Regions from separate parts of the Asanoa sp. NPDC050611 genome, predicted to be linked through region 4. Evidence: riboswitches for the same ligand, from Rfam matches in the RefSeq annotation. Region 4 holds a riboswitch; each other region holds the start of a gene.
The links. Region 4 has a riboswitch for cobalamin ahead of AB0H87_RS04160 (ABC transporter substrate-binding protein). Riboswitches for the same ligand answer to the same signal wherever they lie in the genome.

Region 1 (6,278 bases), on a different contig from region 4:
GACGCCCCGGTTGGCGCACGCGTCGGCGATCTCGACGATCGGGTCGACGCAGCCGAGGTCGGTGGTGCCGGCGGTGGCGACGACGGCGATCGGCACGAGCCCGTAGCCGACGAGGTCGTCGAGCGTGCGGGCCAGTTCCGCCGGGTTCATCCGGCCGGCGGCGTCGGTGCCGACCCCGACCACGGCGTCGCGGCCGAGCCCGAGCAGGATCGCCGCCTGGGTCACGCTGAAGTGGGCCTCGGCCGTGGCCAGGATGCGCATGCGGGACAGGTCGCCGGCCGGGCTCGCCTCGCGGGCGAGGAGCAGGCCGTGCAGGTTGGACTGCGTGCCCCCGCTGGTGAAGACGCCGTCGGCGGCCGGGCCGAAGCCGATCCGGCCGGCGGCCCAGTCGACGAGCCGGCGCTCGATCAGCGTGCCGGTCGTGCTCTGGTCGTAGGTGTCGACGGACGAGTTGACCGCGGCGAGCAGCACCTCGGCGCTGAGCGCGGGGAGGGCGACCGGGCAGTTCAGGTGGGCCACGTAGCCGGGCTCGTGGAACCAGACCGCGTGGTCGAGGTAGAGGCGGGCGACCTCGTCGAGGGCGGCGTCGGTGTCGCCGAGCGGCCGGTCGAGGTCGACGGCGTCCACCAGGCCCTGCAGGTCGGTCAGGCTCGCGCCCGAGTAGGGGCGGCGCACGGTGCGTACGCGTTCCGCCACGGCGGCGGCGGCACGCGCGACGTCGTGTTGGAACGTCGCCACTGTGGACCGGCCGAACAGGTGTGGAGTTGGGGCCTCCAACACGACCTCCCTTTAGGTTAGCCTTGCCTAACTCGGGTCAGACGTTACCTGGAGGGAGCGTGAAACGGAACTGGGACTCGGTGGTTCTGAAGCCTTCGGTCGAAACGACCTCCTGATCGGTCGCCGGTATGGTGGCCATTCATGAAGATCATTGGAGTGGGGTTCGGGCGCACCGGCACCGTGTCGTTGCGCGCGGCCCTCGAGCGGCTGGGCGCTGGCCCGTGCCTGCACATGCAGGTGCTGCGGGACGGCGCACAGGCGCGCGCGGGCGCACACTGGCAGCGCGTGGCCGACGGCGCGACCGTCGACTGGCACGAGGTCTTCGCCGGCTGGGAGTCCACCGTCGACTGGCCGGCCTGCAGCCGGTGGCGGGAGATCTGCGCCGCGTTCCCGGACGCGCCCGTGCTGCTCAACTGGCGCGACTTCGACGGCTTCTACCGCAGCTGCGAGCGCACCATCTGGGCGGTCCGCCAGGCGGCCCGGGCCGGCACGCTCGGGCCCCGGCCGGACGGGCTCGTGCCGCCGCCCGCCTTCCGGCACGTCATCGAGCGGCTGATCTGGCAGGGCGACTTCCAGGGGCGGTTCGCGGACCGGGCCTGGATGGAGCGGATGTACGCGGACCGGATCGCCGCCGTGCGCCGGGAGATCCCGGCCGGGCGGCTCGTGGAGTGGCGGCTCGGCCAGGACGGCTGGGAGCCGTTGGCGCGTGCCCTGGGCGTACCCGTGCCGGATGAGCCCTTCCCGCACCTGCACGACACCGAGGAGTTCCGCGTGCAGGCCGGCCTGGGTCACTCGGCGACGTAAGGACGGCCGAGGTCGCCGATGACGCGGAGGAACTCGAAGCTGTCGGCGGTGTGCGAGCCGGGCTGCGGCCGGAAGATGACGAGCCGCTGGCCGGTGCTCTCGCTGCGGACGAAGTCGCACTGCACGTCCAGGCTGCCCGCGCGGGGATGGACGATCAGCTTGCGGGTGCTGTGCAGCGGTGCCACCTGCATGTCGGTCCAGTACCGGGCGAACTCCGGGCTGGCCGCCTCGAGGTCGGCGACGAGTTGCGCCACGACCGGGTCGGTGCCACGGCGGGCGGCGGCGGCCCGCAGGTCGGCGACGTAGCCGCGGCCCAGCGACTCGTGCTCCTCCGGCGCGTTCAGGGCGCGGGACTCCGGGTCCGTGAACCACCGCCAGATCACGTTCCGCGACCGCTCGTCGCCGTCGGTCCACCGGCCGAGCAGGGCCCGGCTCAGGGCGTTCTGCGCGAGCGTGGTGGTCAGGTCGTCCATCACGTGCGCCGGCACGTCGTCGAGCGCGTCGAGCAGGAACAGCAGCGCCGGGTCGACGTACCCGGTGACGGTTCCGGGGTTGGGTGCGGCGTAGCCGGCGAGCCGGTAGAGGTAGTCGCGCTCCTCGACCGACAGGCGCAGCGCCCGGGCCAGCGCGCCGAGCAGGGCCTCCGACGGCGTGCCCGCGCGGGACTGTTCGAGCCGCTCGTAGTAGTCGACGGACAGGTTGGCGAGCAACGCCACCTCTTCCCGGCGCAGCCCGGGGGTCCGGCGCCGGCCGCCCGACGGGATGCCCACGTCGGACGGCCGCAGCGCCTCCCGGCGACTGCGCAGGAAGTCGCCCAGCTCCCCGCGTGCCACTCTTGCCTCACTTGTCGATCGCGGCCATGGCCTGGGGCGTGTAGCGATTGCCGGCCGCCGCCCCGACCGGCACCGCCGCGCTCAGCTCCGCCAGCACGGCCGGCGTCAGCCCGATCCCCGCCGCGGCGACGTTGGCTTCGAGGTAGCCGCGGCGCTTGGTGCCCGGGATCGCGGTGCTGCCCTGCCCCAGCACCCACGCTAGTGCGAGCTGGGCCGCGCTGACGCCCGCCCGCTCCGCGACGGCGCGGATGCGGTCCACGAGCACCAGGTTGCGTTCCAGGTTCCCCTCGGCCATCCGGGGCCAGGTGCGGCGGAAGTCGTTCTCCGGCAGGTCGGCGACCGTACGGATGTCGCCGGACAGGAAGCCCCGGCCCAGCGGCGCGTAGGCCACGAAGCCCACACCCAGCTCACGGGTGGTGGCGAGCACCCCGTTGACCTCGACGTCCCGGCTGAACAGCGAGTACTCGGTCTGCACCGCCGACAGCGGCGCGGTGGCGTGCGCGCGGCGGATGCTCCGCGGCGCGGCCTCGCTGATGCCCAGGTAGCTCACCTTGCCCTCGGCCACCAACTCGCCCAGGGCGCCGAAGCTCTCCTCGACCGGCACCGCGGGGTCGACCCGGTGCAGGTAGAGCAGGTCGATGTGGTCCACGCCGAGCCGGCGCAGCGAGCGCTCGACCGCCGTCCGCAGGTATGCCGGCCGCCCGTTCGCGTACCCGACGAGCTTGTCCTCCTCGTCGAGGGTCACGCCGCCGACCTTGGTGGCGATGACCGCCTCGTCCCGCCGGCCCGCCAGCGCCCGGCCGAGCAGCCGCTCGGCGCCGCCGAGGCCGTAGAAGTCGGCGGTGTCGAACATGGTCACGCCGAGGTCGAGCGCGCGGTGGATGGTGGCGGTGGACTCGGCGTCGTCGCGGGTGCCGTACGCGGCGGTGAGGCCGAAGGTGCCGAGTCCTTCGACGGACGCGGTCAGGCCCTGCCGGCCGATCCCGTGTGTTCGCAATGTCATGCGGTCCACCGTGCCGCGCGGCGGAGGCGTTATCGGCGCCCCGGTTATCCCCGGTCCGCGAGGGCGACCTTGCGTCAACTGTCGAGCAGGTCTCACGCGGTTGACACCCCGGCAAGGCCGACCGTAGCGTCCGGGTCAACGTGACGACGGTAGGAAGCCGGTGCAACTCCGGCGCGGTCGCGCCACTGTGACCACGCTTGCGCGTGGGAGTCAGACCCTCCGCCGTCACCGAAACCCGTCGTGGGACGCGTGATCCCGAGGAGGTTCGTTTCGTGTCCAGCATCTCGTCTTCCGCCACCCCCCGCCCGGCCGTCCAGCCGGTGGCCATCCCGTGGCGTCAGCTCCAGCCCTGGCTCCTGTTCGGCGCCGTGCTCGCGATCGCGCTGCTCTACTTCGTCGGCACCGAGCAGGGCGTATTCCACGTGATCGGCGGCAGTGCGGTGCACGAGTTCGTGCACGACGGCCGCCACCTGCTCGGCTTCCCCTGCCACTGACGGGCGGGGCGGTCGTGCTGTCCCCCCGTTCGTTGCTGATCCGCGGCATGCTGGTGGGACTGGCCGCCGGCGTGCTCGCGTTCCTGTTCGCCTACTTCGTCGGCGAAGGCCCGATCGACGCGGCGATCGCGTTCGAGGAGGCCCATTCCGAGGTCGTCGGTGAGCCCGAGCTGGTGAGCCGGGCCGTGCAGAGCACGCTCGGCCTGCTCACCGCCACGCTGATCTACGGCGTCGCACTCGGCGGGATCTTCTCGATGGTGTTCGCCGCGGCGTACGGGCGGCTCGGCCGGCTCGGCCCGCAGGCGACGGCGGCGCTGGTCGGCCTCGCCGGCTTCGTCACCGTCGCGCTGGTGCCGTGGCTGAAGTACCCGGCCAACCCACCCGCCACCGGCTCCGAAGACACGATCGGCCGGCGTACGTCTTTGTATTTCCTGATGCTGGTGATCGCGCTCGCCTCACTGGCGCTCGCGGTCTACATCGGACGGTCGCAGGTGGCCCGGTTCGGCACGTGGAACGCGGCCGTCCTGGGCGCGCTGGCCTTCGTCGCCGTCGTCGCGGTGGCGCAGGTCCTGCTGCCGTCGATCGAGGAGATCCCGGAGGGCTTCTCCCCGCTCGTGCTGTGGAACTTCCGACTCGCGTCGCTCGGGACGCAGGTGGTCGTCTGGTCCACGCTCGGCCTGGGCCTCGGTGCCCTCGTGGAGCGGAGCCTGCGCCGCGAGGCCGTGCTCACCGCGTCGGCCTGACCGTCCGGCCGGCCGCCGCCCTCAGTGGTGGTGGTCGGCCGGATGCGTGTGCGGCACCTGCGCGGCGCCGACCGCGTGCTCGTGGAACGGCAGCGCTATCCGGTACTTGCACGTGTCGCAGTTGGCGCGGATGTCCCCGCCCAGTGCCTCGTGGTAACGCTCGACCACGATCTCGGCCAGGCCGGCGCAGTCACCGATCACGTCGGCGGTGGTGACGTCGCCGCCGCGCGCGTCCGCCCACTCGGCCGCCTGCGCGGCGACCCGGCGCGGCAGCACGCCGGTGAAGAGGAAGTAGGGGAGCACGACCACGCGGCCGGCGCCGAGCGCGCGGCACCGGTCGAGGCCGGCCAGGACGCCGGGTTCGGCCAGTGAGACGAACGCGTACTCCACGCCCGCCACGTCGGTCGTCTCGGCCAGCAGGCGGGCCACCTTGGCCACCTCGGCGTTGGCGTCCGGGTCGGTCGAGCCGCGCCCGACCAGCAGCACGGTGGTCTCCGGTCCGGCGGCCGCCAGCCGTTCGCGCAGCAGCGCCAGTACGCCCGGGTGCGGGCCGAGCGGCCGCCCGTAGGCGAAGGTCAGCCCGGGATGGCGCGCCCGTTCGGCGGCCAGCGAACCGGGGATGTCGCCCTTGGCGTGCCCGGCCGCGACCAGCATCAGGGGCACGCACGCCAGCCGCCGCACGCCGGCGCGGACGAGCTCGGCGACCGCCTCCTTGACCGGCGGCGGGGACAGCTCGATGAAGCCGCCCGCGACGGGCACGTCGAGACTCCGGCCCACCCGGGCCACGAAACGGCGGAAGTCGTCCGCGCCCTCGGGGTCGGTGGTGCCGTGGCCGGCGATGAGCAGGGGAGTGGTCATGCGAGCGGGTCTCCGTACAGCAGGGCGTTGACGGCGGCGGCGGCGACGGCCGCACCGCCACGCGCCGATCGGTTGGACAGTTGCGGCAACGCGGTGCCGCGCAGCGCAGCCTTGGACTCGGCCGCGCCGACGTAGCCGACCGGCAGGCCGATCACCAGCGCGGGCCGGACGTCGAGCCGGATCAGCTCGGTGAGCGCCGTCGGTGCGTTGCCGACCACCCAGACGGCGCCGTCGGGGTGCCGCGCCGCGGCGAGCCTGATCCCGGCCGCGGACCGGGTCATTCCCGTGTCGTGCGCGAGGGCCGCCGCCTCCGGCGCCGCCACGAGGCAGGTCGCCGGATATCCGGTGACGCCGGCCGCGACCATGGTGACGTCGGTGACGAGCGGAGCGCCGCCGGCCAGCGCGGCCGCGCCCGCCGACAGCGCGGTCTCGTCGCTCACCAGGTCGGTGAGCCAGCCCGGGTCCGCGGTGGTGTGGATGATCCGTTCGACCACGTCCCGGGTGTACGGCGGCAGCCCGGCGGTGTCGGCCTCGGCGCGCAGGATCCGGTAGGACTCCGCCTCGATCGGGTGCACGGTGCGCTTCACGACAGCCATGCGTACTCCCGCGGTGTGACCATCCGCCCGGCCACCAGCCGGCTGCGGCTCGAACCGACCAGCACGACCGAGTGCATGTCCACGATGGACGGATCAGCGGCGAGCGTCGCGAGCGTCGTGACGTGCACGCGCTGGCCCGGCCGGGACGCGTCGCGGACGACGCCGACGGG
Region 2 (7,668 bases), on a different contig from region 4:
ACTCGCCGGACATGGTCTCGCGTTTGAACAGGTTGGAGACCTGGGGCTCGATGCACTCGTAGCACCCGGCGATCGACGCGATGGTGGCCGTCGGCGCGATCGCGACGAGCAGGGAGTTGCGCAAGCCGTGTTCCGCAACGCGTTGCCGCACGGCCGCCCACCGCGCGGTCTGCGTCGGCGTCGCACCCCAGAGGTCCGGATGCAGGTCGCCGTTCGCCGCGCGCGTCTCCGCGAAGGCCGGGTGCGCGCCGAACTCCGCCGCCAACCCCGCCGACGTCTCCAGCGCCGTCAGCAGGATCTCCTCCTGGATCCGGGTCGACAGCTCACGGGCCTCGTCCGAGTCGAACGGCAGCCGCCGCGCGAAGAACACGTCCTGCAGCCCCATCAGCCCGAGCCCGACCGGCCGCCAGCGCGGGTTCGACGCCGCCGCCTGCACCGACGGGTAGTAGTTGATGTCGATGACCCGGTCCAGGAACACGACCGCGGTGCGCACGGTCGCGCGCAGCTTGTCCCAGTCGATCCCGTCGTCGGTGACGTGCGCGGCCAGGTTGACCGAGCCGAGGTTGCAGACGGCGGTCTCGTCGTCCGAGTTCACCTCGAGGATCTCGGTGCACAGGTTGGACAGGTGGATGGTGTTGCCGGGCGCACCGGTCTGGTTGGACAGCGCGTTGGCCCGGTCCTTGAACGTCATCCAGCCGTTGCCGGTCTGCGCGAGCGTGCGCATCATCCGGGCGTAGAGGTCGCGCGCCTTGACCGTCTTCACGGCCTTCTTCTCCGCGGCGCGGTAGGCCTCGTCGAACGCCTCGCCGTGCAGGTCGGGCAGTTCCGGCGCGTCGGTCGGGTCGATCAGGGACCACTCGCCGTCAGCCTCGACGCGGCGCATGAACTCGTCCGGGATCCAGTTGGCGAGGTTGAGGTTGTGCGTACGCCGGGACTCCTCGCCCGTGTTGTCGCGCAGCTCCAGGAACTCCTCGACGTCCGGGTGCCACGGTTCGAGGTAGACACACGCCGCGCCCTTGCGCCGGCCGCCCTGGTTGACCGCGGCCACGCCGGCGTCGAGCGTCTTGAGGAACGGCACGATCCCGTTCGACCTGCCGTTCGTGCCCCGGATGAGCGCACCCCGGCCCCTGATCCGGGACCAGGAGATGCCGATCCCGCCCGAGAACTTCGACAGCTTCGCGACCTGGTGGTACCGCTCGTAGATGGAGTCCAGCTCGTCGCGCGGCGAGTCGACCAGGAAGCACGACGACATCTGCGTGTGCCGGGTGCCGGAGTTGAACAGCGTCGGCGAGCTGGGCAGGTAGGCCAGGCTGGACATGAGCCGGTAGAAGCCGATCGCCTCCGCGGGGTTCTGCGACAGGCCGCAGGCCACGCGCAGCAGCCAGTACTGCGGCGTCTCCACCACCAGGCGGGTCTCGGGATGCTTGAGGAGATAACGGTCGGCGATGGTGCGCAGGCCGAAGTACTCGAACCGCCGGTCGCCGGTCGGGTCGACGGCGTCGTCGAGCTTGCGGGCGTTGCGGGCCACGAAGGCCGCCGTCTCGTCGCCGATGAGGCCGAGGCCGTGCGCGTACCGGATCGACTGGCTGAAGGTCGCGACACCCTGGCCGCGCACCTCCTTGTCCACATAGGCCGCCAGCAGCCGGGCCGCGAGGCGCGAGTACTGCGGCTCCTCGCCGGTCAGCTCGGCGGCCGTCTGGATCGACAGCTTGTCGAGCTCGGCGGTGGTGGCGCCGTCGTAGAGCCCGCTGATCGTCCGGGTCGCCACCCGCAGCGGGTCGACCTCGTCGAGGTCGCCGACCCACCGCTCGACCGCTTTGACGATCTTGTTGACGTCGACCGGCTCGAGGTCGCCGTTGCGCTTGCGCACGCTCATCACGTGCCGGCGCTGCTCCGGCACGACCTTCTCTTGCGTGACCGTCATGGTCCCCCTCCGCACGCTCGGTGTTCGGAAGGTCGTCGGACGCGCACGCTGACGCCGCCGGCCCGCGACGGCGGCGGCCCGGTGCTGACGTCGGCCGTCCCGCGCGGCCTTCGACCGCCGCACACCGGTGGGCGTGCGGCGCGCTGGCAGGTCTTCGGACTCGTGGGCGTCGTGCTCGTGCCTACTGGCCGTCGCTTCCCGGGCCGGGGCCCAGTGCTTCGTTGACGGCGTTCGTTCCCACTCACCGCTGCGGGGCAGTCCCGGCTTCGCACCGGGTTCCCTGTTGCCTCGACCGTCTTGTGGGGACGCTCGAACCAGCTGCGTGAGACACCATATATGGGTGCACCCTCGGTTGCGCAACACCAGATGTGGTGTCGGGCGTGTCGGGTTCGCGGATGCCGAACGTCACAGCCGCGCCCGGCGCGGCGCGCCCGCAGCGGCGCATCGCGACCGGTAGGGTGCCCGGCCCTCAGCGCATCAGCGCGGCGGCGACGGCAGCGAACGCGAGCAACGATCCGAGGCGAAGGGCCACCACCATGGCGGCGGCGAGTACGGTCGACCGGCTGGACCTGGCTTCCACGCCTCCACGCTCGGCCCGGGCCGGCGCCGGCGGCAAGCACCTTGACGCGTCCTTGACCGTGGAGCCGGTGATCCTGACGGTCCCTTGGCGCCGCCGGTCAGGCCCGTGGCGGCCCGGTCACCCATGTCCGGGACATGCGCTCGGAGCTACTGGCCAAGATCGCCTTACGCCTGCGCCGGGGCGTGGGCCTGGCCCGGCGACCGGGTGCTGCTGACCCGGCGGATCGAGAACGCCGCGGCCGCCCTGCGGTTCCTGGACGACATCGAGGCTGGACCGTGACCGCCCGTGCGCTTCGATGGGGCACGATGAGGCATGGCCAGTTCGTCAGCGGGCGCGAAGAAGGCGATGGTTCCCGTCGACGCCGCGGTGGAGTCGTTTCTCGCGGCCGTGGCCGACGAGCGGCGGCGCGCCGACGCGCGTACCCTCGTCGCGCTCATGGGTGAGATCACCGGTGAGGCGCCGCGCATGTGGGGTGCCAGCATCGTGGGGTTCGGGAGCTACCACTACCGGTACGAGAGTGGGCACGAAGGTGACGCGCCGCTGGCCGGGTTCTCGCCGCGCAAGGCCAACCTGGTGGTCTATCTGGTCGGTGGCTACCAGGAGCGGTATGCCAGGACGGTGGCCCGGCTCGGTAAGCACAGGACCGGCAAGGGCTGTCTCTATCTCAACCGGCTCTCCGACGTGGACGAGGGCGCGTTGCGCGAGCTGATCGAGCGCTCGGCCCGGGTGCATCGGGGTCAGGACTCCTAGCCGGCGCCGGGCACCCGTGGGCCAGCACCGGCGACCCGACGGGCCAGCACCGGGCACCCCCGTGGTCGAGCGGGGTGCCCGGTGCTTGCGCGGTCAGGCCGTGCGGCGTCGCCGTTGGAGTCCGACCAGGAGCAGGCCGGCCAGGGTCAGGCCGCCGCCGAGGCCAGCGAGCTGGAGCACGGACAGGCCGGCTACCCCCGGGCCCGTGACCGGCAGGCCCGCCGGGCACGTCTGAGCCAGGTCGAAGGTGCCGTCGGCGCCCGTGATCGTGGCCGTGGCGTTGATGATCGAGAACGGGTTGAGCAGTTCGCCCGACGGGCTCAGGCCCGCGGACGTACGGATCCACGCACGGTCGCCGACGATCGCGCGGTCGCTCGCGGGCGCCGTCGTGATCGTTTCGGTGACCGGGCCGCCCTCGGTCGCGAACTCGATCGTGACCGAGCGGAACTCACCCTGCTGCTGTGGGCGGGGCAGGGCGAAGACCCACACGTCCTCGCCGGCGAACGGGCCGCCGCCGAGCTTCGGGTCGCACTGGTGGACCGGGAACGCGGCCGCGGTCTGGCCGACGTCCGCCTGGTCGATTTTGATGGTCACCCCGGAGGCCGAGGCCGGCGCGGCGGTAAGGCCGATCACCACCGCAGCGACGGCGGCTCCGCCGAGGCGGGCGAGTACGGATATCGTCACAAGATCACCCCAACTGCTTGTTGTCTGGGTAAAGCTCATGAACGGGGCGCGACCCGCTGTCAGGTAACCACGTTGGACTGATCTTCACGTTCGTTATCGGTTGGTTCCGCCCGGTCGGCCATTTGCGATTTGTGACTGAAAATGCTGGTACGTGATGAGATGAACTGTGCGGAGCGGCGGGGAGGATCGGCGCGGCACCGCGGGAGTGACGCGTGCCCTCTACGTCACCGCGGCGCTGGTCGTGGTGACCGCCGGCATGCGCGCGGCGGGCGGCCTGCTCGGCCCGATCCTGCTGGCGCTGATCCTGGTCGTCACGCTCAGCCCGGTCCGCTCGTTCCTGGCGCGCTGGATGCCCGGCTGGCTCGCCACCGTGGTGCTGATCATCATCCTCTACGGCATCCTCGCCGCCGGCGTGTACTCGCTGGTCGCGGCCGGCATCCAGCTCGCCTCGATCGCACCGCGCTATTCGGACCGGGCCAGCGACATCATCGACTCGGTGCAAAAGTGGCTGCAGGAGCAGGGCGTCGAGGCCGACGACGCCCAGCAGCTCGTCACCCGGATCGACCCGGGCACGCTGGCCAACATCGCGCAAACAGTCGCCGGCGCGGCGTTCTCGCTGCTCACGGACGTGGTCTTCCTGGTGACCCTGCTGCTGTTCATGGCGGTCGAGACCGGCGGCTACCCCAGCCGGATGGCCCGGGCCGACCTGGTCCGCCCATCCCTGACCCGGGCGTTGCGCCAGTTCGTCAGCGGCACCCGCCGCTACCTCGTGGTGTCCACGATCTTCGGCCTCGTGGTAGCCATCTTCGACGGCATCGCACTGTGGATCCTCGGCATCCCCCTGGCCGTCCTGTGGGCGGTGATCGCCTTCGTCACCAACTACATCCCCAACATCGGCTTCGTCATCGGCCTGGCCCCACCGGCGGTCCTCGCCCTCCTGGAAGGCGGCGTCGGCCTGATGGTCGTGGTGATCGTCGTCTACAGCGTCATCAACTTCGTCCTGCAGTCGATCGTCCAACCGAAAATCGTCGGCGACAGCGTCAACCTCTCGGTCACGGTCACGTTCCTGTCGCTGATCTTCTGGACCTTCATCCTGGGCGGCGTGGGCGCTGTGCTGGCCGTCCCCCTCACCCTGCTCGCCCGCGCACTGCTGGTGGACGCGTCCCCGGGCACCCGCTGGGTCGACCTGTTCCTGGCAGGCGGCGGCAGCATCCGCGCCGAGGTCCGCTGGCGCGCGGGCCACCCGCCCCGCCGCCAACGCCGCTGGATACCCCACCGCCGGCGCCGCAAGCCGGAAAGCCCATGGCGCGAATAGCCATGGATACCCCTTCCGGAATGCCCGTGGCGCGAATAGCTCAAGAGATGTCCCGGGCCTGTCGTGGGCACGACCGTCGCTCCCGCCGGACACCGCTCCGCTGCGCTACGCTGCCACGCCCGCGGCGGGTCACGGTCAATTCCTGAGGCCCCTGCCCTCCGCCGCAGCCGCCCTACCATCCTCAACGTGATGGATCTCGACCTCGACGACGTCGCCGACGCGACGGCCGCTCGCGCCACCACGTGGCGGGCCGCCGGGGCGCAGTGGACGGTAGAACGAAGCCCCACCACCTGGAAAAAGCCATCGGTGACGGCCGTGTGGACAACCACCCACCACGCGCTGCAACTAACAGTCTGGACCAGCGGCGAGGCCGAACTCGACCACCTAACGGTGTCGACGGAGGTCATCGCCACGGTCGCCTACGACCTGTCGAGCCTCGACGACCTCGCCAACCTCCTCGACGACGTCACCCACCGGTTGACGCCGCCCCACGCGCGAGCATCGCCGTCGGTGCGACACCAGATAGCCCTCCACGGTCCGGGCCCGCCACAGCGTCTCGGCGACCCAGAGACGTGACCCGGCGCCTGCGCCGCCAGGATGGTGCGGTTGGCGCGGGCTGAGTTGCCAGCCCACGGCGCGGAAACCCAAGGCCACCGCCACCCGGCGCGACGGGTCATGGCGACAGAGTTCCGGCGACCCAGACGACGTGAACCGCGCCGTCAGGATGGTGTCGCTAGGCGCAGGCTGAGTTGCCAGCCCACGGCGCGGAAGCCCAGGGCCGCCGCTACCCGGCGTGACGGGGCATGGCGGGCCCGCCACTGCGGTAGGAGGCCCTCAGCCAGCGCCGCGGCGATCGCCGCCGATGCTGTCGCTCGGGCCAGGCCACGACTACGGTGTGTCGGGTCCGTCAGGACGCTCAGGTGGGCCGTGCCGCCCGGCCACAGGCGGTAGCCTGCCGCCGCGACGACGCGTGGGCCCTCGAGCGCCACGAAGGCCGGCGAGGTGATCTCCGACAGGGCCGACTCCTCGGCGTCCTCGGCCGGCACCCGGGCCAGCAGCGCCTTCACCTCCGGGTCGTCCGCCGCGATGCCGACAGCACCCTCAACCGGGCGGAACGCGGGCGCGTCCAGGTAGGCCAGGGTGGCCGGGCCCAGGGTCGACGCAACCGGCAACGCCGCGCGGATGGCATGCGGGTCCAGCCAGGACGAGGCCGGCACCGCGGCGAGGGTGTGCAGCGCCCACGACGACGGCACCGTGGCGATCGTCGCCGAGCCCAGCGAGACCACACCGACCCATCCCGGCGGGCACAGGGCCGACGACGGCGAGACGGCCACGTCGATGCCCGTACCACCGAAAACAACAGGTGATCCCGCGAGCAGGCACCAGAGCCGGCGGGCCCGGGCCAGCAGTGGATCATCGGTCATCGCCGCATCATGTCAACCCCGGGGCGAAGGTGTCCACATCGTGCCATGTCCGCACTGCGGCAGCCCCAGGTGACACGAACATGAATATCGAGACTCCAGGATGCGTGCAGCGAACCACCGCGCGAAGGAGTCCCCCATGTTCAGTCGTCTGCTCGCCGGCGTCGTCGTCGCCGGTGTGGCGGTCCTGCCCGGAGCGGCGGTGGCCCACGGATCCCCACCCGGGACCGCGGCCACCCCCACAGCAGCCAGGATCACCCTCGTCACCGGCGACACCGTCGACCTCGTCCGGGCCGCCGACGGCCGCTACGCCGCGAGCGTCCAGCCGGCCAAGGGCCGCGAGCGCATCACCTTCCACACCCTCGAGGTCGACGGTGGCCTGCGGGTCCTGCCCAGCGACGCCGTGCCCCTCATCGCCGACAAGCGCCTCGACGCCGACCTCTTCGACGTCGAGAAGCTGATCGCCGACGGCTACGGCGACGCGGCCACCACGACCCTCCCACTGATCGTCAAGGGCGGAGCCAACCAGCGCACCGCGCCGAACCTGCCCAGCATCGGCGCCAGCGCCATCGCCCCCGCCAAGGACACCCTCGCCGACTTCTGGCGGTCCCAGACGCAGGCCGACGCCGCGACAAGGCAAGCAAGCACCAGCACCATCTACCTCGACGGCAAGGTCCGCGCCGCGCTCGACCAGAGTGCCGCCCAGATCGGCGCACCGCAGGCCTGGCAGCGCGGCCTCGACGGGCGCGGCGTCACGGTCGCCGTGCTCGACACCGGCGTCGACGGCACCCACCCCGACCTGGCCGGCAAGGTCGCCGAGGCCCGCAACTTCACCTCGACCGCCGACGCGACGGACCACCACGGCCACGGTACGCACGTCGCGTCCACCATCGCCGGCACCGGCGCCGCGTCCGACGGGCGCCGCAAGGGCATCGCGTACGGCGCGAACCTGCTCGTCGGCAAGGTCCTCGACGACAGCGGCTCCGGCTACGAG
Region 3 (7,668 bases), on a different contig from region 4:
CCAGCGGCACGGCCGCCGAGTCGACCACCTCGGCGCCGGGCCGGACGTGTTCGAGCACCTCGGCGGAGACCAGGCTGGACGCCCAGACCACGACGTCGGCCTCGGCCAGCCGGCGGGCCGCCCGCAGCGTCAGCAGGTCCGCGGCGCCCGGGCCGGCACCGACGAAGCTCACCCGACCGGTCACAGCTTTCCTCCCCGTCGCTCGCGCACGGCCGGGATCAGCACCGTCGCCAGGTACGGCAACGGGCCGTCGACCACGTCGAGCGGCCGCACCTTCTCGTCCGGCAGCCCGAGGTGGCTGCCCACCACGGCACCGCGCCCGGCCGCCGCCTCGGCGATCGCCGCCATGTGCCGGCCGCCCTTGTAGACCACGACGGTGGCGTCCCGCTCCAGCGCGTCCCGCAGCGCACCGAGGTCACCGCGGGCCATCGGCAGCAGGACCAGCTCCTCGCCGCCCTCGACCAGCGGGCGACCGGCCGCCGCGGCCAGCGCCTGCATCGCGGTGATGCCCGGCACGGTCTCGATCTCCACGGCCGGGACCAGCCCGCGTACGGTCTCCGCGAGGTAGCCGAAGGTCGCGTACACGTTGGGGTCGCCGATCGTGGCGAACGCCGCCGTGCCGCCGGCCTCCCGCAGCCACTGCGCGACCCGCCGCCCGGCCGCGTCCCAGTAGCGCTCCCGCCGCCCGGCGTCCGCCCGCTCGTTGAGCGCGAACACCAGCCGCTCGATCCGGTCGTGCGCGGCGTGCGCCCGGACGGTCGCCTCGGCCCGCCCGATGTCCGCGGGATCGAGCACGGGCACGAACACCCGGCCCGCGGTCGCCAGCGCGCGCACGCCCTTGAGCGTCATCAGCTCCGGATCCCCGGGCCCGACGCCGACTCCGATCAGGCGCATGCCGCCACCAGCCGTTCCGCGATCTCCGGGGCACCGGCCCAGTGCAGGTGCAGATAGGAGGCGTGCACGTTGCCCGCCACGAAGCCCTCGGCGGGCTGCTCCCGCCAGCCCCACGCGGGCGTCGCACCGGCGCCGGGCGTGGTCGCCGTCCGGTGGAACTCGTGCCCGGTGACCCGGGTGCCGGCCGGCGCGAGCCAGCTCGGCGAGATCGCCACCGCGTCCCGGTAGCCGAGCGTGAGCCGCCCGGTCATCGCCGCCTCCGCGGGCAGCACGCCGCACATCGGCGCGCCGTCGAGGCTGCGGGCGAGCCAGAGCAGCCCGGCACACTCGGCCGCGATCGGTGCGCCGCCCGCCGCCAGGGCGGCCACCGCGGCCCGCAGCGGCTCGTTGGCGGACAGCTCGGCCGCGTACACCTCGGGGAAGCCGCCGCCGACGACCAGCGCGGCGGTCCGCGGTGGCAGCGCCTCGTCGTGCAGCGGGTCCACGGTCACGACCTCGGCGCCGGCGGCGGCGAGCAGCTCGGTGGTCTCCGCGTAGGAGAAGCTGAACGCCGGCCCGCCGGCGACCGCGACCACCGGCGTGGCCTTGGCCGCCGAAACAGGTGGTGACCATGGCTCGACCGCCAGCGGCGGCGCCGCGGCGGCCGCCGCCTCGATCGCCGCCAGGTCCACACTGGACGCGACTAGATCGGCCAGGGCCGCCATGGCCTGCGCGGCCGATGCGTGGCGCTCCACCACCGGGACGAGCCCGAGATGCCGGGACGGTGCGGCGACGGCCTCGGCGCGGCGGAGCACGCCCAGCACCGGCGTTCCGACCTCCTCCAGCGCCTCCCGCAGGATCGCCTCGTGCCGGTCGGAGCCCACCTTGTTGAGCACCACCCCGGCCAGCCGCAGCGTCGGGTCGAAGCCGCGGAAGCCGTGCACCAGCGCCGCGACCGAGCGCCCGACCGCGGATCCGTCGACCACCAGCAGGACGGGCGCGGAGAGCAGCTTGGCCACCTGTGCGGTCGAGCCGTGCTCGCCGGCGTGCGCGCGCCCGTCGAACAGCCCCATCACGCCCTCGACCACCGCGAGGTCGGCGCCCGCGGCGCCGTGCGCGAACAGCGGCGCGATCCGCTCCTCGCCGACCATGACCGGGTCGAGGTTGCGCCCGGGCCGGCCGCTGGCCAGCGCGTGGTAGCCCGGGTCGATGTAGTCCGGGCCGACCTTGAATCCGGCGACCCGCCTGCCCCGGGCGGCGAACGCCGCCAGCAGCCCGCCGGCGACGGTGGTCTTGCCGTGCCCGGACGCCGGGGCGGCGACCACGATGCGCGGCGTGGCTACCACTCGATGCCCTGCTGTCCCTTGCGGCCGGCGTCCATCGGATGCTTGACCTTGCTCATCTCGGTGACCAGGTCGGCCGCCTCGACCAGCGCCGGCGCGGCGTCCCGCCCGGTGACGACGACGTGCTGGTTGCCGGGCCGGGCCCGCAGTGCCGTCACCACCTCGGCGACGTCGACCCAACCCCATTTCATCGGGTACGTGAACTCGTCGAGCACGTAGAACCGGTACCGCTCGTCGGCCAGGTCCCGCTTGACCTGCGCCCAACCCTCGGCGGCCTCGGCGGCGTGGTCGCGCTCGTCGCCCGGCCGGGCCAGCCACGACCAGCCCTCGCCCATCTTGTGCCAGGTCACCGGCGCGCCGGCCCCGGTGGCCGCGTGGTGTGCGCCGAGCGCCCTGAGCGCCGACTCCTCGCCGACCTTCCATTTCGGACTCTTCACGAACTGGAAAACGACGATCGGCCAGCCGGCGTTCCAGGCGCGCAGCGCCATCCCGAACGCGGCCGTCGACTTGCCCTTGCCGATGCCGGTGTGCACCGCGAGCAGCGGTTGCCGCCGCCGTTCCCGGGTGGTCAGCCCGTCGTCGGGTACCCGTTCGACCCTGCCCTGCGGCATGCGCTCACACCGCCCTGATCGTGGCGGCGGACAGAGCCGCGAGCGGGAGGTACTGCGCGTCCAGCGCGCCGGCCAGCGTGCGGGCCATGCCGAGCCGGACCGGGCCGGTCTCGCAGTCGACCACGACGCTGGGCACGCCGGCCAGGGCCGGCGCGACCGTGCGCGGGTCGGGCCCGCGGGTGTGCCGGCCGTCGGTGACCACGACCAGCAGCGGGCGGCGCAGCGGGTCGCGGCGGCGCTCGCCGGCCAGCGTGCGGGCGGCGGCGGCCAGGCCCGCGGCCAGCGGCGTGCGCCCACCCGTGCGCAGGTCCGCCAGGCGGCGCACGCCGACCTCGTGGCTGGCCGTCGGGCGCAGCACGGTCGTGGCGTCGGTGTCCCGGAACGTGATCATGCCCACCGTGTCTCGCCGCTGGTAGGCGTCGCGAAGCAGCGAGAGCACGGCGGTCTTGACGGTGGCCATCCGGGCGCGGGCGGCCATCGAGCCGGAGGCGTCGACCACGAACAGCACGAGGTTCGCCTCGCGTCCGATGTGGACGGCCTCGCGCAGGTGGCCGTGTTCGATCGCGACCCGGCCACCGCGGTGGTCGCGGGCGGCGGCGAGCACGGTGTCCGGCAGGTGGACGGCGCCGATCCGGCCGCGCGGGGCCCGGGAGCCGGCGACCCGGCCGCGGCCGGCGTAGGCGGGCGAGCGCCGTCCACTGTGGCCGTGGCGGCCGCGCGAGCGGGCGGTCAGCGTCCGGGTCCGGTACGCCGTGCCGACCGGTTCGGCGATCGCCGGCGGGGGAGTGGCGGGTGCGGCGCCCGGCCGGTCCTCGGCGTCGGGCGTGGCGGCGTCGGGCGTGGCGCCGTCGCCAGGGCCCCCGTCCTCCGGCCGCGGGTCGTCGGGACCGGGACCGCGCCCGCCGCCCGGGCCCGCGTCGTCGTCCGGCTCCGGCGGCGGTTCCGACGCGCCGGCCTGGTCCAGCGCGTCGTCCAGGGCCTGCTGGTCGGCGCCCGGCGGGTCGAACGGGTCGCGCCGCCGCCGGTGCGGCAGGGCGAGCCGGGCGGCGTCGTCGACCTCCTGGTCGGTGACCACGGCCCGGTCGCGCCAGGCGGCCAGTGCGACCGCCGTGCGGGCGATGACGATGTCGGCGCGCAGCCCGTCGACGCCGTACGCCAGGCAGATCCGGGCGATCCGGTCGAGCGCGGCGTCCGGCAGGGTGACCTTCGGCAGCCGCGCCCGGGCCGCCACGATCCGCTCGGCCGTGGCCGCGTCCGCGTCGGCGAACCGGGCCGCGAAGCCGTCCGGGTCGGCCTCGTAGGCCAACCGGCGGCGGACCACCTCGGCCCGGTCGGCGGGCTCCTGCGGCGCGCCGACCTCGACCACGAGGCCGAACCGGTCGACGAGCTGCGGGCGCGGCTCGCCCTCCTCCGGGTTCATCGTGCCGACCAGCAGGAAGCGGGCGGCATGCCGCAGCGAGACGCTGTCGCGCTCGACGAACGCGCGCCCCATCGCAGCGGCGTCCAGCAGCAGGTCGACCAGGTGATCGGGGAGGAGGTTGACCTCGTCGACGTAGAGCACGCCCCGGTGCGCGGCGGCGAGCAGGCCCGGCTCGTACGCCTTCGTGCCCTCGGTCAGGATCCGCTGCACGTCGAGCGTGCCCACGACGCGGTCCTCGGTGGCGCCGACCGGCAGTTCGACGAGCCGCGACCGGCGCACGCTCTGCGCGACGCCGGCGTGTGGACCGTCGGGGCAGGACGGGTCGGGCGCCGCCGGGTCGCAGGCGAACCGGCAGCCCGGCACCACCGCGATGTCCGGCAGCAGCGCCGCGAGGGCGCGCACCATCGTCGACTTCGCGGTGCCCTTCTCGCCGCGCACGAGCACCCCGCCGATCACCGGCGAGACGGCGTTGAGCAGCAGGGCCTGGCGCAGGTCGGCCAAGCCGACGACGGCGGAGAACGGGTACGCGGCGGTCATTGTGCGTGCCGGCGCGACGACATGGCGCAATCCCTTCCGCGGGTGTCCACGCCCGCGACGGTTCGACGGCGAGCGGCCGAGTGTCCTGGCTCCCGGATCGACGCTCCCCCTCGGCCTTCCAACCCCTTGCGGGCCGTGACCAATCGGGTGAGGGTTCGCTCCCCGGTGACAGTGGCGGGACCGCCCCGGAATCGCACCGGGTTCCTCCGCACCGCTCGTTCAGACATGCTGACCCACCGAAGCGGGCCGCGTCAAAGGGAGTGAGATTACGCTCCCTCTGTGCCCCCAAGGCGCCTGGTCCTTCGGACGGCGCACAGCAAGAGTCAAGACCCCTCGAGGTCACCCTCCGTCCGCAGATACTCGGCCTTCAGCGCATCGATCGTCTCTTCCCGCGGGGCGGCCCACAGACCGCGCTCGGCCGCCTCCAGGAGTCGTTCCGTGATGCCGCGCAGGGCCCAGGGGTTGGACTTGTCGAGGAACTCGCGCACCGACGGGTCCAGGACGTAGGCGGCGGCCAGCTGCTCGTACATCCAGTCGTCGACGACGCCGGCGGTCGCGTCGAACCCGAAGAGGTAGTCGACGGTCGCGGCGAGCTCGAAGGCGCCCTTGTAGCCGTGCCGGCGCATCGCCTCGATCCAGCGCGGGTTGACCACGCGGGCCCGGAACACCCGCTTGGTCTCTTCCGCCAGTGACCGCGTGCGGACCTCGTCCGGGCGGTGCGAGTCGCCGATGTACGCCGCCGGGTCGCTGCCGCGCAGGGAGCGAACCATCGCCACCATGCCGCCGTGGTACTGGAAGTAGTCGTCGGAGTCGGCGATGTCGTGCTCGCGGGTGTCGACGTTCTTGGCCGCCACGGCCATCCGCCGGTAGACCGTCTCCAGGTCGCCGCGCGCCGCCCGGCCGTCCAGCCCGCGACCGTAGGCGTAGCCGCCCCAGACCGCGTACACCTCGGCGAGGTCACGGTCGTCGCGCCAGTTCCGGGCGTCGATCAACGGCAACAGGCCGGCACCGTACGCGCCGGGCCGGGAACCGAAGATCCGGGTGGTCGCCCGCCGCCAGTCGCCGTGCTCGGCCTGGTCGGCCAGGGCGTGCTGCCGCACGAAGTTGTCGGGCTCGTCCAGCTCCGCGACGGCGGCGATCGCGTCGTCCAGCAGGGCGATCACGTGCGGGAAGGCGTCGCGGAAGAAGCCGGAGATGCGCACCGTCACGTCGATCCGGGGCCGTTGGAGCTCTGCGCGCGGCACGATCTCGAAGCCGGTGACGCGGCGGGACGCGTCGTCCCAGACCGGCCGGGTGCCGATCAGCGCGAGCACCTCGGCGATGTCGTCGCCCTGGGTCCGCATCGCGCTCGTGCCCCAGACCGTGAGCCCGACCAGGGCCGGCCAGGTGCCGGTGTCTTCACGGTGCCGGGCCAGCAGCGAGTCGGCCAAGGCGCGGCCGACGTCCCAGGCGTTACGCGACGGGATCGCCTTCGGGTCCACGGAGTAGAAGTTGCGCCCGGTCGGGAGCACGTTGACCAGGCCGCGGGTGGGGGAGCCGGACGGACCGGCGGCGACGTAACCGCCGTCGAGGGCGTGTGCCACGGCGGTGATCTCGTCGGTGGTGGCGGCCAACCTGGGCACGACCTCGGTGGCCGCGAACTTCAGCACGTCGACAACCGAGCTGCTTCCGACGCCTGGACTTACAGTCGGCACGGCGGACCCGAGCCCGGCCGGGGCCGGCGTGGTCCCCAACACCTCGGCCGCGACGATGGCTGCGGCGTCCGGAGCCCAGGCGTGGCCTTCCATGGCGATCACCAGTCGGCGGGCGACGTCTTCCAGGGCGTCGCTGTGCAGCGCGGTGTCGTCGAGGCCCAGGCGGGCGGCGAGCGCCTCGCGCAGGCCCGGCAGGGCGCCGCGGCGGCCGCCCCAGACCTGGCGGGCGCGCAGGATCGCCAGCACCATGTCGACCCGGGCCTCGCCGGCCGGCGGCGCGCCCAGGATGTGCAGGCCGTCCCGGATCAGCGAGTCCTTGATCTCGCACAGGTAGCCGTCGACGTGCAGCACGAAGTCGTCGAACTCGTCGTCGCCCGGCTGGTCGCTGACGTGCAGGTCGTGGTGCAGCTCCGCGGCGTGGATCAGGGTCCAGATCTGCGCCCGCAGGGTGGGCACCTTGGCCGGGTCGAGCGCGGCGACCGTGGCGTACTCGTCGAGGAGCTGTTCGAGGCGGGCCATGTCGCCGTACGTGTCGGCGCGGGCCATCGGCGGCACCAGGTGGTCGACGATCGTGGCGTGGCCGCGCCGCTTGGCCTGGGTGCCCTCGCCGGGGTCGTTGACGACGAACGGGTAGACCAGCGGGAGGTCGCCGAGGACCGCGTCGGGCGCGCACTCGCCGGACAGGCCGAGCCCCTTGCCGGGCAGCCATTCCAGCGTCCCGTGCTTGCCGAGGTGCACGATCGCGTCCACGTTGGACGCAAGCCAGCGGTACGCGGCCAGGTAGTGGTGCGACGGCGGCAGGTCCGGATCGTGGTAGATGGCGATCGGGTTCTCCCCGAAGCCGCGCGGCGGCTGGATCATCAGTGTGACGTTGCCGTACCGGAGGGCGGCCAGGACGATGTCGGCGCCGTCGACGTAGAGCTCGCCGGGCGGCGCGCCCCAGTGCGCGGTCATCTTCTCCCGCAGGGACTGCGGCACGTCCGCGAACCAGCCGGCGTACGTGGCCGCGGGCACCCGCACCGGGGCCGCGGCGAGCTGCTCCTCGGTGAGCCATTCCACGTCGTGGCCGCCGGCCGCGATCAGGGTGTGGATCAGGGCGTCGCCGTCGGTGGGCACGTCGCCGACGTCGTACCCGGCCTCGCTCAGCGCCGCGAGCAGCGCGACCGCGGACGCCGGCGTGTCCAAACCCA
Region 4 (7,668 bases):
CGACTACGCGGAGCTGACGGCGGTGGTCAACCAGGTCGTCGCGGACCACCCGTCGATCGCGCGGAAACTCTCGATCGGCAGCTCCTACGAAGGCCGCGACCTGATGCTCATCAAGATCTCCGACAACGTCAACCTCGACGAGGCCGAGCCGGAGATCCTGTTCAACTCGCAGCAGCACGCCCGTGAGCACCTGACCGTCGAGATGGCCATCTACCTGCTCAACCTGTTCACCGACAACTACGGCACGGACTCCCGGATCACCAACATCGTCAACAGCCGCGAGATCTGGATCGTGCCGACCGTCAACCCCGACGGCAGCGAGTACGACATCGCCACCGGCTCCTACCGCAGCTGGCGCAAGAACCGGCAGCCCAACTCGGGCTCGTCCAACGTGGGCACCGACCTCAACCGCAACTGGGGCTACAACTGGGGCTGCTGCGGCGGTTCGTCGGGCACGACCAGCTCCGAGACCTACCGCGGCCCGTCGGCGTTCAGCGCGCCCGAGACCGCCCGCCTGCGCGACTTCGTCAACAGCCGGGTCGTGGGCGGCGTGCAGCAGATCAAGGCCAACATCGACTTCCACACGTACTCGCAGCTGGTGCTCTGGCCGTACGGCTACACCACCGCGAACACGGCGACCGGGATGACGACGGACGACTACAACACGTTCGCGACGCTCGGCCAGCAGATGGCGGCGACCAACGGCTACACGCCGGAGCAGTCGTCGGACCTCTACATCACCGACGGTGACAGCCTCGACTGGCTGTGGGCGACCCACAAGATCTGGGCGTACACCTTCGAGATGTATCCGGGCTCGGCCAGCGGTGGCGGCTTCTACCCGCCCGACGAGGTGATCCCGGCGCAGACCAGCCGCAACCGGGAAGCCGTGCTGATCCTGTCCGAGGCCGCGGACTGCCCCTACAAGGTCATCGGCAAGCAGGCACAGTACTGCGGCGGTGGCGGCGGCACGACGGTCTACTCCGACACCTTCGAGACCGCCACGGGCTGGACCACCAACCCGAACAGCACCGACACCGCGACCAGCGGCCAGTGGGTGCGCGGTGACCCGGCGGCGACCACGTCCAGCGGTGCCAAGCAGCTCGGCACCACGGTCAGCGGCACCAACGACCTGGTCACCGGCGCGGCGGCGGGCACCGCCGCGGGCGACTTCGACGTCGACGGCGGCGCGACCAGCGTCCGCTCGCCGGCCATCACGCTGCCCGCGAGCGGCACGCTGACGCTGAGCCTGTCGTGGTACCTCGCGCACGGCTCGAACTCGTCGTCGGCCGACTACTTCCGGGTCAGCGTCGTGCACAACGGCGGCACGACGGCCGTGTTCAGCCAGGCCGGCGCGGCCAGCAACCGCAACGGCGCCTGGGCGGTGGCCAACGCCAACCTGTCCGCGTACGCCGGGCAGTCGGTCCGGATCCTGATCGAGGCGGCCGACACGTCCACCGCCAGCCTGGTCGAGGCGGGCGTGGACGACGTCCGAATCACCCAGAGCTGAACAGTCACGTCACCGGCGTCCCGCGCCCACGAAGCGGGGCGCCGGTGGCGTACCTAACGGGAACTCCCGACCATGGTGACCATTGGGTTACCGTGCTCCCGACCGACCGCAGCGAAGCCGGTGTGAACCCGGCGCTGTCCCGCAACTGTGATGCCCCTTCTGTCCGCGAGGGGACAAGCCAGGTCGCCTGCCGAGGTCGCGAACCAGCGCTCTCGAGGAAGGGCGCCTCGCGGGCGGGCGGAACCCTGTCGGCGAAGCACCAGACCTCGACCGACAGGAGGCATCCATGCGATATCAGGCCAGGCTCGTCCTCGCCGCCGCACTTGGCGCGGCCCTCGCGCTCGCCGGATGTGGCGACGGCGGCGGCACCGAGAACGGCGGGACCCCGCCCAGCCAGGACGTCAGCGCCACCGCCGACTTCCCGGTCACCATCGGCAACCTCACGGTCGCGGAAAAGCCCACGAAGATCGTCGCGCTGTCGCCGACCGCGACCGAGGTGCTCTTCGCGATCGGCGCCGGCCAGCAGGTGAAGGCCGTCGACGACCAGTCCAACTTCCCGGCCGAGGCCCCGAAGAGCGACTTGTCCGCGTTCCAGCCCAACGCCGAGGCCATCGCCGCGCAGGAGCCCGACCTGGTCGTGCTCTCCAACGACATGAACAACGTCGTCGCACAGCTGACCCAGTTGAAGATCCCGGTATACGTCGCGCCGGCCGGCAAGACACTCGACGACACGTACAAGCAGATCACCGACATCGGCGCGATCACCGGCAACCGGCCCGCCGCCGAGGATCTCGCCAAGCGGATGCGCGAGGACGTCGACAAGCTCGTGGCCGACGTGCCGAAGCGCGCCACCAAGCTGACCTATTACTACGAGCTCGGCCCCGAGCTCTACTCGCTGACCTCGAAGACCTTCGTCGGCTCGCTGTTCGCGCAGCTCGGGCTGGAGAACATCGCCGACGCGGCCGACGCCGACGGCAGCAAGGGCGGCTATCCGCAGCTCTCCGCGGAGGCGCTGGTCAAGGCCGACCCCGACCTGATCTTCCTGGCCGACACGGTGTGCTGCAAGCAGAACGCCGACACGGTCAAGGCCCGCCCCGGCTGGTCCGGCATCACGGCCGTGAAGACCGGGCAGATCGTCGGCCTCAACGACGACGTCGCCTCCCGGTGGGGGCCGCGCACGGTCGACCTGCTGCGCCAGATCGTCGACGCGGTGGCGAAGGTGCCGGCTTGAGAGCTCCCGGCGTACGGTGGCCGTGGCTCGTCGGTGGCGTCGTCGCCGTCGTGGTCGCGGCCATCGCCGGCCTGGCGTTCGGCCCGGTCTCGTTGCCGCCCGGCGGGGTCGCCGCCGAGCTGCTCGACCTGATCCCGGGCGTCAATCTCCACAGTGGGTTGTCGGAGCGCGACGCGGCGATCCTCCTGCAGCTGCGGCTGCCCCGGGTGGTGCTGGGCCTGCTCGCCGGCGCGATGCTCGCCCTGGCCGGCGGTTGTTACCAGGGCGCGTTCCGGAACCCGCTCGCCGACCCGTACCTGCTCGGTGCGGCGGCCGGTGCCGGGCTCGCGGTCACCGCGGTGGTGGCCTTTCGGGGGTCCGACATGGACATCGGGTCGCTGCCGGCGGGCGTACCCCTGGCGGCCTTCGCCGGCGCCCTGGTCGCGGTCGCGCTCACCTATCTGCTCGGCGTCGCCGGCCGGGACCGCACCCCGGCGTCGCTGATCCTGGCGGGTGTCGCGGTGTCGGCGTTCCTCGCCGCCGGGCAGACCTATCTCATGCAGCGCAACGCCGACGACATCCGGGCCATCTACTCGTGGCTGCTCGGCCGGCTGGCCACGAACGGCTGGCACGAGGTGAAGCTGCTGCTGCCGTACGCCGTCGTCACCACCGTCGTGGTGCTCGCCCTGCGCCGCGAGCTCGACGTGCTGTCGGTCGGCGACGACGAGGCGAGCGGCCTGGGCCTGCACCCGCAGCGGTCCCGCTACATCCTGATCGCCGCGGCCTCGCTCGGCACGGCCGCCGCGGTCTCGGTCTCGGGCCTGATCGGCTTCGTCGGGATCGTCGTGCCGCACATCGTGCGGATGCTCGCGGGCGGCAGCTACCGCGCGATCCTCCCGCTGTCGATGCTGTTCGGCGCCGCCTTCCTGGCCCTCGCCGACCTGGCCGGCCGGACCTTCGCGGCGCCCGCCGAGATCCCGATCGGCGTGGTCACCGCGTTCGTCGGCGGCCCGTTCTTCGTGCTCGTGCTGCGCACCGCGAAGCGGGTGATCACTTGAGCGAGCGAAGCGAGCGCAGCCGGCTCGGCGCACCGTGTTCCTGCTCCGGCGACCGGAGGGAGGCGGCGGCATGAACGCGGCGATCGAGGTCCGGGACCTGCACGTGACCCTCGGCAGGACGCCGATCCTGCGCGGCATCGACCTGTCGGTCGCGCCGGGTGAGTGGGTCGCGGTGATCGGACCCAACGGCGCCGGCAAGTCGACGCTGCTGCGGGCGATCGGCGGCCTGCTCCCCGCGGGTGGTGCGGTGGCCCTGGTGGGCACGCCCATCGAACGGCTGCGCCGCCGGGCCCGGGCGCGCACGGTCGCGACGGTCGCGCAGTCGCCGGTCGTACCACCGGGGATGTCGGTCTTCGACTATGTGCTGTTGGGCCGGACCCCGTTCGTCTCGCTGCTCGGCCGGGAGTCCGCGGCGGACCTCGCCGCGGTGCGCGCGCTGCTGGACCGGCTCGACCTGACCGGCTTCGGCGACCGCGAGCTGGACACCCTCTCCGGTGGCGAGCGGCAACGGGTCTTCCTGGCCCGGGCGCTGGCGCAGGAGCCGTCGCTCCTGCTGCTCGACGAGCCGACCAGCGCGCTGGACATCGGCCACCAGCAGGAGGTCCTGGAGCTCGTCGACACGTTGCGCCGCGACCAGGGGCTGACCGTGGTCGCGACGATGCACGACCTGTCGATCGCCGGCGGGTACGCGGATCGCCTGGTGCTGCTGACCGACGGCGTCGTGGTGGCCGCCGGCACCGCCCGTGAGGTGCTGACCGAGGAGATCCTCTCCCGCTTCTACCGCGCGCGCGTGCGGGTCGTGGACGGCGTCGACGGTCCGCTCGTGGTCCCGTATCGAGGTAGTCCGTCCGGTCAGTAGAGATTGGCCGAGGTGACTAGTAGTCATTCGTGAGTTTCGACGGGTTTCGTGGTTACGTCGGAGATGTGAGTGTTGCTTACCGCACCGCATGGGTGCCGAACGACCTCACCCCTCGGAATGACGCCGCCGACCTGGCGGCTGCGTGGGTGCTGGACCAGGCTCGGACCCACGCGCTGCAGCCCGTCCTTCGCTTGACGGAGGGAACCCCCGGGCGCGGCCACGCTGTGCTTGCCGTACAGCCCGACTACAACGACGTCTACAAGGCGATCCAGGCGGCGCGCTTCGGTGCGTTCGCCGCCGTGGAGTCTGGCGGGACTCCACTGATCGGCTGGGCGATGGAGACCCGCGCCCTCGACCTGACGACCGGGCAGGTCACCACGGACACCCGAAGTGCTGCGCTCAAGGAGGCCATCGCACGCATCCACTTCTTCGACAACAACGGCTGGACCCGGGGCTTCGGCGCCGAGACCTCCAAGCGGATCCTCGGCGACCTGCGACCGGCCGATCGCGACAAGGACGTGATCCTGGGCAGCCTCTGCGCCCTCGGCTCGCGGGCCAAGGCCCTGCGCCGGCTCGCCGACCTGGCGGAGCGCGCGTGGAAGTAGGTCGATATCCGGAGTAAGTTCACTGCGCATGTGGATGCGAAAAGCGTCAATGGCCGCCGTCTCGATCGGCGTGCTGGCCGTCTCGGCGGGGTTCACCAACACCCCGTCGCCGTCCTGGGAGCTGTCACCCACCGACAGCACCGCCCGCCTCCGCGGCCTGTCGGTGGTCAGCGCCAGCACCGTCTGGGCCAGCGGCAGCCTGGGCACCGTGCTGCGCACCGTCAACGGCGGCCGCACGTGGTCGTCGGTCGGCCCACCCGACACGTCGGCCCTGCAGTTCCGTGACATCGAGGCGTTCGACGCCCGCCGCGCGGTGGCGCTGTCCATCGGCCCGGGCGAGGACTCGCGCGTCTACCGCACGGTGGACGGCGGTCGCAGCTGGACCGAGACCTTCCGCAACACGGACCCGGCCGCGTTCTACGACTGCCTGACGTTCCTCGACGAGCGGCACGGGCTCGCGCTGTCGGACCCGGTGGACGGCAAGTTCCGCATCCTGGCCACCTCGGACGCCGGGCGGTCGTGGTCGGTGCTGCCGACGCGCGGCATGCCGCCCGCGCTGGACGGCGAGTTCGCGTTCGCGGCGAGCGGCACCTGCCTGGTCGCGGCGGGCGGGCGGGCCTACTTCGCCACCGGCGGCGGCGCCACGGCCCGGGTGTTCCGCAGCGACGACCTGGGCCACACCTGGCGGGTGAGCGACACTCCGGTGCCGAGCGGCCCGTCGGCCGGCATCTACTCGCTGGCGTTCCGCGACCGGGACCACGGCGTCGCGGTCGGCGGCGACTCCGTGCTCCCTGCCACGGCACCTGACGCGGCGGCCGTCACCCGCGACGGCGGCCGCACCTGGGCACCAGCGGCGCGCGAGCCGGGCGAGTACCGGTCCGGCTCGGCCTGGATGACCAAGCTGGGCCCGGTGCTCGCGGTGGGCCCGACCGGCAGCGACATCTCGTTCGACGGGGGCCGCCACTGGTCGCTGTTCGACCCGGGCAGCTTCGACGCGGTGGAGTGCGCGGGCCTCGCGGTCTGCTACGCCTCGGGCGAGCAGGGCCGGATCGCTAGGTTGCGCTGGTGAGCGGAGCCGGCAGGGGCTCGGCGTGCAGCACGGCGAGGCGGCTGACGGCCCGGGTGAGCACGACGTAGAGGCGGTGCAGGCCGCGGGGTTCGGCGGCGACGATCGCGGCCGGTTCGACGACCACCACGTGGTCGTACTCGAGGCCCTTGACGACCGACGCGGGCACCACCGTGACCCGCGCGGCGGACTCGACCTCGTCGGCGGTCGCGGAGTCGACGCCGGCCGCGGCGAGCGCCGCCCGGATCCCGGCCACGGCGGTGTCGGCGGCGATCACGCCGACCGACCCGTCGTGGGTCAGGGCCGACCTGACCTCGGCGACCGTCGCGGCGTCGAGGTCGGTGACCGCGTCGATCGTCAGGCCGCCGTCGTGGCGCAGTGAGCGGGCCGCCGGCACGTCGACGGCCAGCGCGGGCAGCAGGCGGTTGGCGAAGGTGACCACGGCCGCCGGCACGCGGAAGCCGATGGTCAGCGGCACCACCGCGGCGTCGGGCTTGCCGAGGTGCCGCAGGGTCTCCTTCCAGTCGACCGCGGCCCACGGCGCCGTGCCCTGGGCCAGGTCGCCGAGCAGGGTGATCGAGCCGTGCTCGCTGCGCCGGGCGATCGCGCGGGCCTGCATCGCCGACAGGTCCTGTGCCTCGTCGACGACCACGTGGCCGAAGCTCGGGCGCCGCTCGATCAGGCCGGCCGCCTCGTCGATCAGCACGAGGTCGGCGGCGGTCCACTTGGCCGACTTCAGCGACCGCGGCGGCGTCGACCACGCGATCAGCGCGCGCTCCTCGTCGGTGAGGATGCCGGCGGGCGGGTCCGTCAGGATCTCGGCGACCAGCCCTTCCGGCGTGACCGCGGGCCAGACCTGGTCGAGGTAGTCCGTGACCGGCTTGGCCTTGCCCATCCGGCGCAACCAGCCGTCGCTGGGTGAGTCGCCGCGGCGCGCCTCGGACTGGCGTTGCAGCAGGCTGACCACCCGGGCCCGGATCCGTTCGCGGGCGGTGCCATAGGGAAGGTCCTCCTGGCGTACGTCCTCGACCAGGCGGCGGAGCACCTCGGCGCCGATCCGCCAGCGGTACGAGCCGTCGGGCACGGTCATCGGCTCGGTGGGTGCACCGATGCGCGCGTCGAGGGCGGCGGCGAGCACGGCGGCCATCCGGGCGTCGTGCTTGACCGCGGCGGCGGCCGGACTCTCCTGGGCCCGCACGGTCACGCCGGCCAGCAGGTCGTCGACCGTGGCCTGCTCGACCTCGACCTCGCCGAGCGCGGGCAGGACGGCCGAGATGTAGGACAGGAACGCGCGGTTCGGCCCGACCACCAGCACGCCGGAGCGGCGCAGCCGCTCGCGGTGCAGATAGAGGAGGTACGCGGC

Region 1: linked by a shared signal. The riboswitch ahead of AB0H87_RS35405 (CbtB domain-containing protein) and the one ahead of AB0H87_RS04160 (ABC transporter substrate-binding protein) in region 4 are both predicted to bind cobalamin.
Region 2: linked by a shared signal. The riboswitch ahead of AB0H87_RS25385 (ribonucleoside-diphosphate reductase subunit alpha) and the one ahead of AB0H87_RS04160 (ABC transporter substrate-binding protein) in region 4 are both predicted to bind cobalamin.
Region 3: linked by a shared signal. The riboswitch ahead of AB0H87_RS25705 (VWA domain-containing protein) and the one ahead of AB0H87_RS04160 (ABC transporter substrate-binding protein) in region 4 are both predicted to bind cobalamin.

Annotation. Positions count from the first base shown of each region.
Region 1 covers NZ_JBFAIU010000373.1:33-6,310, reverse strand. Annotated here, with positions in the region: partial or broken gene AB0H87_RS35425 (aspartate aminotransferase family protein) at 1-756, opposite strand, end outside; gene AB0H87_RS35420 (sulfotransferase family protein) at 919-1,581, shown strand; gene AB0H87_RS35415 (helix-turn-helix transcriptional regulator) at 1,566-2,414, opposite strand; gene AB0H87_RS35410 (aldo/keto reductase) at 2,422-3,417, opposite strand; adenosylcobalamin (AdoCbl) riboswitch at 3,558-3,646, shown strand; gene AB0H87_RS35405 (CbtB domain-containing protein) at 3,690-3,911, shown strand; gene AB0H87_RS35400 (CbtA family protein) at 3,926-4,654, shown strand; partial or broken gene AB0H87_RS35395 (sirohydrochlorin chelatase) at 4,742-5,512, opposite strand; gene AB0H87_RS35390 (precorrin-8X methylmutase) at 5,509-6,099, opposite strand; partial or broken gene AB0H87_RS35385 (precorrin-3B C(17)-methyltransferase) at 6,096-6,278, opposite strand, start outside.
Region 2 covers NZ_JBFAIU010000183.1:2,708-10,375, reverse strand. Annotated here, with positions in the region: gene AB0H87_RS25385 (ribonucleoside-diphosphate reductase subunit alpha) at 1-1,924, opposite strand, end outside; cobalamin riboswitch at 2,052-2,258, opposite strand; gene AB0H87_RS25380 (hypothetical protein) at 2,628-2,783, shown strand; gene AB0H87_RS25375 (DUF1801 domain-containing protein) at 2,817-3,254, shown strand; gene AB0H87_RS25370 (hypothetical protein) at 3,348-3,938, opposite strand; gene AB0H87_RS25365 (AI-2E family transporter) at 4,105-5,253, shown strand; gene AB0H87_RS25360 (hypothetical protein) at 5,440-5,829, shown strand; gene AB0H87_RS25355 (GNAT family N-acetyltransferase) at 5,973-6,677, opposite strand; gene AB0H87_RS25350 (S8 family serine peptidase) at 6,814-7,668, shown strand, end outside.
Region 3 covers NZ_JBFAIU010000187.1:3,696-11,363, reverse strand. Annotated here, with positions in the region: gene cobM (precorrin-4 C(11)-methyltransferase) at 1-184, opposite strand, end outside; gene cobI (precorrin-2 C(20)-methyltransferase) at 181-894, opposite strand; gene AB0H87_RS25715 (cobyrinate a,c-diamide synthase) at 885-2,219, opposite strand; gene cobO (cob(I)yrinic acid a,c-diamide adenosyltransferase) at 2,213-2,827, opposite strand; gene AB0H87_RS25705 (VWA domain-containing protein) at 2,832-4,784, opposite strand; cobalamin riboswitch at 4,842-5,049, opposite strand; gene cobN (cobaltochelatase subunit CobN) at 5,108-7,668, opposite strand, start outside.
Region 4 covers NZ_JBFAIU010000014.1:18,458-26,125, reverse strand. Annotated here, with positions in the region: gene AB0H87_RS04165 (M14 family zinc carboxypeptidase) at 1-1,507, shown strand, start outside; cobalamin riboswitch at 1,575-1,717, shown strand; gene AB0H87_RS04160 (ABC transporter substrate-binding protein) at 1,794-2,738, shown strand; gene AB0H87_RS04155 (iron ABC transporter permease) at 2,735-3,775, shown strand; gene AB0H87_RS04150 (ABC transporter ATP-binding protein) at 3,846-4,634, shown strand; gene AB0H87_RS04145 (hypothetical protein) at 4,859-5,239, shown strand; gene AB0H87_RS04140 (oxidoreductase) at 5,274-6,308, shown strand; gene AB0H87_RS04135 (AAA family ATPase) at 6,292-7,668, opposite strand, start outside.